Regions from separate parts of the Pseudarthrobacter sp. NBSH8 genome, predicted to be linked through region 1. Evidence: predicted binding sites of a transcription regulator. Region 1 holds the regulator's gene; the other holds the start of a gene.

Evidence for each region. Region 1 encodes LexA, which represses DNA repair genes until DNA is damaged. Its sites were predicted from a motif close to TCGAACANNTGTTCGA; they were not measured.
Region 2: a site for LexA is predicted at 1,775-1,790, ahead of FYJ92_RS18410 (shikimate dehydrogenase). Genes of this name have one in related genera too.

The regions. Positions count from the first base shown of each region.
Region 1 covers NZ_CP043178.1:1,448,222-1,451,623, forward strand. Annotated here, with positions in the region: gene FYJ92_RS06650 (ATP-dependent DNA helicase) at 1-1,044, shown strand, start outside; gene lexA (transcriptional repressor LexA) at 1,139-1,882, opposite strand; gene FYJ92_RS06660 (LysM peptidoglycan-binding domain-containing protein) at 2,232-2,672, shown strand; gene FYJ92_RS06665 (histidinol-phosphate transaminase) at 2,751-3,402, shown strand, end outside.
Region 2 covers NZ_CP043178.1:3,973,563-3,976,964, forward strand. Annotated here, with positions in the region: gene FYJ92_RS18405 (bifunctional sugar phosphate isomerase/epimerase/4-hydroxyphenylpyruvate dioxygenase family protein) at 1-793, opposite strand, end outside; gene FYJ92_RS18410 (shikimate dehydrogenase) at 793-1,674, opposite strand; gene FYJ92_RS18415 (IclR family transcriptional regulator) at 1,813-2,628, opposite strand; gene FYJ92_RS18420 (MFS transporter) at 2,860-3,402, shown strand, end outside.

The DNA of each region.
Region 1 (3,402 bases):
TTGCGTGAGGCGTGCCGGGCTGCACTCTCTGATTCCAAGGGTGACGGCAGCCAAACGGCCGACGGCGGGCGGCAGCTCGCGCGCTCACGCCTGATGCTGATCCTCGAACTGTGTGAACGGCTCATTGTGGCCCGTGAGAACCGTGAAGTGGTGTGGTTTTCCCGCGCAAGTTCCTTCGACCCGCAACAGGGCTATGCCCAGCCCGACGAGTCTGCGCCAGCCCTGGTCAACATCGCGCCGCTCAGCGTTGCCGGAAAGCTCCGCGAAGGGCTGTTCGCCGGCCACACCGTGGTGCTGACCTCGGCCACGCTTGCCATCGGCTCAGCCTTTGAACCGGCCGCCGGCGGCCTGGGGCTGGTGGGGGAGGGCGCGCCGAGCTGGACCGGGATCGACGTCGGATCGCCGTTTGATTATCCCAAGCAGGGGATCCTCTACGTCGCAGGGCACCTGCCCAAGCCGGGCCGCGGGGCGTCGCCGGAGGCACTCGATGAACTTGAAGCGCTGATCCGGGCGTCCGGCGGCGGAGCCCTGTGTCTCTTTTCATCGCGCCGGGCCGCCGAGGAGGCCGCGGAGGCGATGCGTCCCAGGCTCGGCCTCAGCATTCTCTGCCAGGGCGACTCCACCATGACTGCCCTCGTGAAGCAGTTCGCGGACGAGCCCGATACCTGTCTCTTCGGAACCATGTCCCTCTGGCAGGGTGTGGATGTTCCGGGCGGATCATGCCGGCTCGTGGTGATCGACCGCATTCCGTTCCCGCGGCCGGACGATCCGCTGATGACAGCACGGTCCCGCGCCGTTGCGCAGGCCGGCGGAAACGGCTTTATGGCGGTATCGGCGACCCACGCGGCCATCCGCCTGGCCCAGGGCGCGGGCCGCCTGATCCGTTCCACCGGAGACAAAGGCGTGGTGGCCGTGCTTGATTCCCGGCTTGCCACCGAGCGCTACGCCGGATTCCTCCGCGCCGCGCTGCCGCCGTTCTGGCCCACCACGGACCGCAAGATAGCGTTTGCTGCCTTGGAAAGGCTGGCCGGGAAGGGCGCCTGACTGAACGTGGACACTGTGTGGTCCTGCAAAGGCAGGCCCCGCCCCTTGCTTGCCCTCGTCCTGGCCGAGGGGGCGTGGAGGCCCGCTGCGGGACCTAGAGCGAGCGCAGGACCGAGACGACCTTGCCCATGATTGTGGCGTGATCGCCCAGGATGGGTTCGTATTGCGTGTTCTGCGGCAACAGCCACGTGTGTCCATCGCGTTGGCGGAACGTCTTCACGGTGGCTTCATCGTCCAGCAGGGCCGCGACGATATCGCCGTTGGCGGCGTCGGCCTGGCGGCGGACCACTACCCAGTCGCCGTCGCAGATGGCAGCGTCCACCATGGAGTCGCCGGCCACGCGCAGCATAAAAAGTTCACCCTGGCCCACGAGCTGCCGCGGCAGGGGCATCACGTCTTCCACCACCTGGTCGGCAAGGATGGGCCCGCCCGCCGCGATCCGGCCCACCAGCGGCACCATGGCGGTGTCCATGGCGGAGGGAAGTTCGGTGACCGTTCCGCCGAGGCCGTGCAGGACTGAGGGCTTGGTAGTCCCCTTGGACTTAGTGGACCCGCCATCCAGCGTCAACGGCATGAGGACCTCCATGGCACGCGGACGTTTGGGGTCCCGGCGCAGGTATCCCAGCTTTTCCAGCTGCGACAGCTGGTGGGTCACGCTGGACAAACTCGCCAGGCCCACGGTGTCGCCGATTTCACGCATCGACGGCGGATAGCCGTTGTCATTCACCGAGCGCTGGATGGTCTCAAGGATCTTCTTCTGGCGGGCGGTGAGCCCCTTGGGGGTCCGTTGGGGCTGGCGGCGCGGTGTCGCCTTGCCCCCGGCGGCTGGTGCTGCCATGTTCGCCAATGCCTTTCGGTTGCCCGGATCCGCTCCGGCCGCTGGTGCCTGGAACGCCCCGGGGCTGGTGTCGGAGTTGATTGTCAGACCCTGCTGATCAACTACAGAGGTGGTTGTTCTTTGATCCAAACGTAGGCCAGCCACAGGGCTTTTTCAAACATTTGTTCTAGCGAGTCTCGACAATATTCGTTGATAAGTGCTAAAAATGAAGAAGCAAAGTTCGAACATGTGTTCTACTCGTTGCTTGCGGATTCGAATACTCGAATTTATGGACGGCCCAGGCCGGCACCGGCAAGTGGACGCGGAGGACGCGCCGGGCAGCACAGTATGGTCCAGGAGGGCTCATTTCATGTCAGCTATATCTGCTTCGCAGGACTCGCGTCCGCAGCTCGTTTCCGTGCAGGACCTCACCGCGCGGCAGTGGTCCGGGCCCCTGCCGGCTTCGGGTGCGGCGCCCAGGCAGCGCAGGGAATCTTTGCCGCCGCTGCGCCTGACCCGCAGGGGACGGATTGTCCTCATTGGCATCCCGCTGGTGATCCTGGCCGCAATCCTGCTTTCGCTGGCAGGTTTCCTCAACGCACCGGCGAAGGCTGCCGACTCTGCCGCCGACCTGTCCTTGACGCCAACTGTGTCGGTTACGGTCCAGGCCGGGCAGTCCCTCTGGGCCATCGCCAGTACCGTTGCGCCCGAGCGTGATCCCCGTGATGTCATCGCGGATATTGCTCAATTGAACAATCTTTCCGCCGGCGGCGTTGTCCCCGGACAGCAGCTCTTCGTCCCCACGAAGTAGGGAGGTTCCAGGCTCTGGAACGTGCCGCCGCAGGCCGTCACATTTTCCGGCCGTCTGCTTCGGACCTAAACTGTTCAGGTGAATGACCAGCTAGAGCGTCTGAACAGACTTCCCCTCCGGACCAACCTCCGCGGGCTAACCCCGTATGGTGCCCCGCAGTTGGATGTACCTATCCTGCTGAACGTCAACGAAAACACCCATGGGGTCCCGGCGGACGTCCGGGCCGCGATCAGTGTGGCCGTGACGGAGGCCGCGGCAGGACTCAACCGCTACCCGGACCGTGAGTTCACCGAACTCCGGGAAGCGCTGGCCGAATACCTCGGCCACGGTCTTGATGCCACCAATATTTGGGCAGCCAACGGATCCAATGAGGTCCTCCAGCAGATTCTCCAGGCGTTCGGCGGACCCGGGCGCACGGCCCTGGGATTCCCGCCCACGTATTCCATGTACCCGCTCCTGGCCAGCGGCACCGACACCGGGTACATTATTGGGCAGCGCGCCGATGACTACGGGCTCAGTGCAGAATCGGCTGCCTTGCAGGTCAAGGAGCTTCAGCCCAACATAGTTTTCCTGTGCTCACCGAACAACCCAACCGGCACCGGCCTGGGCCTGGATGTTGTGGAGGCCGTGTACGCGGCCGGCGAGGCCAGCCAGACCATTGTGATCGTTGACGAGGCCTACCACGAGTTCGCCCACGACGGAACGTACAGCGCCCTGACCCTGCTGCCCG
Region 2 (3,402 bases), 1.5 Mb from region 1:
CCAGCCAGATGAGCGAGCGCATGGCGTCCACGGCGGTGCGCTCCACGTCCGATTGGCGGAAAACGTCGTTGAAGATCTCCAGCGACACCGGGCCGCTGTACCCCGCCCGGACCACGTGACCCATGAACTTGGCGAGCTCGAACTGTCCCTCGCCCGGGAAGACCCGGTAGTGCCGGCTCCAGGAGAGGACGTCCATGGAGAGCTTGGGGGCGTCCGCCACCTGGACGAAGAAGATCTTTCCCGGGTTGAAAGCCTCGATGGGGGCGGTGTCCCAGTTGCGGGACAGGATATGGAAGGAATCCAGGCAGGTGCCCAGGTTCGGGTGGTCCACCGCTTCCACCAGCTTGTGGGCGTGCTCGTAGTCCTTGACGTACTTGCCCCAGGCCAGGGCTTCGTAGGCAACCTTGACGCCGTGGTCCCCGGCCAGCGCAGCCAGTTCGCCGAGCTGTTCAACCCGGAGGTCGTCGCTGTCGATGCTGGCGGTGGCGACGTTGGAGCAGACCAGGATGGTGTCCATGCCCAGCCGCGCCATGAGTTCGAATTTGGCTTCGGCGCGCCGGAGGTTGGCGGCGAGGAGGTCCCCGGACACGCTGTCGAAGTCGCGGAACGGCTGGTAGAGATCCAGTGTGAGGCCAAGGTCGGCCGCCATCTTTCGGACGTTCTCAGGCGTGAGCGGCGACGTCACCAGGTCCTGTTCAAAGATTTCAATGCCGTCAAAGCCCGCGATGGCGCAGGCCTGCATCTTCTCCTTCAGGGTGCCGGAGAGGCAGACCGTGGCTATTCCGGTACGCATCAGGCGGCCACCTCTTCCTTGGCCACGAGCTCCAGGAAATGGCTGCGCATGCGGTCTGCGTCAGCTTCCAACCCGGTGAAAATTCGGAAGGAATCCGCAGCCTGCCCTACGGCCATGCGGCCACCGTCCAGGACCTCGCAGCCCTTGGCGCGGGCGCCGCGGACCAGCTCGGTGTCGATCGGTCGGTAGACGATGTCCGCCACCCAGTGCCGCATTTCCAACAGGTCCAGGTCAAGCGGGGCGCCCGGGTGGGCGGCCATGCCCACGGGCGTGCAGTGCACCAGGCCGTCGGCCAAAGGCATCAGCTGCGGCAGCTCCGCCGTCGTGCGCGCTGTGACCGTGCTGCCCGGGAAGAAGCCGGCCAGCTCCGCCGCGCGTGCCGAGCAGCGGGCGGGGTCCACGTCCACCAGGTCCAGCGCCTTTACGCCGGCGGTGAGCAGGGCGTAGGCGACGGCGGACCCGGCACCTCCCGCGCCCAGCTGGACAACGCGGCCCAGCCGCGCGCCCGGAAGGCCGGACGCAAGCGCGGCGGCGAAGCCGGAGAAGTCGGTGTTGTGGCCGATGAAGCGGCCGTCCTCGATGACCACGGTGTTGACGGCACCGAGCCTGAGGGCGTCCGGTGAGACCTCGTCCAGGTGCGCCAGCACAAGCTGCTTGCACGGATGGGTGATGTTCAGGCCGTTGAAGCCCAGGCTGCGGGCGCTCTTGAGCAGATCCCCCACGGCATCGCCGGAAAGTCCGAGCTCCAGCAGGTCGATGGGGCGGTAGAGGTAGCGCAGGCCCTGCACATCGCCCTCGCGTTCGTGCATGGGGGGAGTGAGTGACGGCATAACACCGTCGCCAACCAGTCCCACAAGGTAGGACTCAGTTCGATTGCTCATCCGGGCAGCTCCTTTGATACGGCACCCGGCGGGCGGCGGCGCTCGGGGCGTCCGCGGCGGATCGGGTGATTGGGATTACAGTACAACACTTGTTCACTTCTCGCACGCTCGTTCTACATACGAACATTTTCGAGTTGTTTATCGCTGCGGCAACCGCGCGGCCAACTCCGCCGCGGCGTCCTGCAGCAGGGGCACATGGGCCAGCAAGGATTCGATGCTGAGGCGGAAGACAGGAACGGCGGTGGCCAGGGAGGCGAAGGCGTGGCCCTGGGAGTTGAGCAGCGGCACTGCCACGGCCCGCATGCCGTTCTCGTTCTCCTCGTCCATCACGGCATATCCCTGCCGGCGAACCTTCTCGATTTCGGCACGGAAGGCTCCCCGGTCAGTGATGGTGTGCTCGGTGAGGGGTTCCAGATCAAGTTCCTCAAGCAGCGCCTCACGCTCCGCGTCCTCGGCAAAAGCCACCAGCGCTTTGCCCACGGCCGTCGCATGCAGGGCGCCAAGATGCCCGGGATCACTGGTGACGCGGAAGGTCTGCGGGCCGTCCACCTTGTTGACCGTCAGGTGGTGGTGGCCATCGCGGACGCTGAGGATGGTGGCCTCCCCGGTCTGCTCGGTCACGCGGCGAAGGACAGGCAGTGCCGTGCCGGCAAATCCGTGATGATTGGAGACCCGCTGCCCCAGCTGGAAGATGCGCAGGCCCAGGTGGTAGCGGCGGCCGTCCGGCTCGTAGTCCACAAATCCGTCCCGCGTCAGGGATCCCAGCAGGCGGTACGTGGTGCTGAAGGGAAGATCGGCGCGGCGTGAGATCTCCGCGGCGCTGGCACCGCGCGGCTCGTCACCCAAGAGGACCAGGAGGCCCAGGGCCTTGCCCACCATGTCAGTACGGTCGCCCTTGGGCGCCTTCGGCTCAGCGGAAACGTCATCGGGCACTGTGGTTTGATTCACACTCATACGTCGATGTTGCCATATCGTGGGAACTATTTCTAGATGGTGATTATTTTCTTGACAAGTGACTGCACTCACAGTCATCATTGCTGTATCGCACAAGTAGCTCCCACCATGTGGCTACTGGTTCGGGTCTTTCAACGGACTCCAGCCGCAGCGCACCAGCTCCACTCAGGCCGCTGCGGCTGCGACCCTCCAGATCCATCCGCGACAACGTCGTCACACATAAGGAACTCCATGAGCCAGACACTTCCGTCCGCCGGGCAGGGCACTGTTGCCCCGGCCGGGACGCCAAAGAAGGCAGCCCTCGCCAGCTTCCTGGGCAGCGCCGTCGAATACTACGATTTCTTCATTTTCGGTTCCGCCGCCGCCCTGATCTTCCCCACGGTGTTCTTCCCGGACGCCGGCGCCAACGCGGCCATTATGTCCTTCGCCACGTTCGGCTTCGCCTATGTGGCTCGGCCCGTGGGCGCAGTCATCCTGGGCCACTTCGGTGACCGGGTAGGCCGGCGGAAGGTTCTTATGTTCACGCTGCTGCTCATGGGCGCCTCGACGTTCCTGATCGGCTGCCTGCCCGACTTCAACACCGTGGGCTGGTGGGCTCCGGCCCTGCTGGTGCTGGCGCGGCTGTGCCAAGGTCTCTCCGCCGCCGGCGAGCAGGCCGGCGCATCGTCCATGACGCTGGAACACGCGCCGGACAACCGCCGTTCCTTCTTCACTTCCTGGACCCTCACCGGAACCCAGGGCGGCCAAATCCTCGCCGCCCTCGTCTTCATCCCC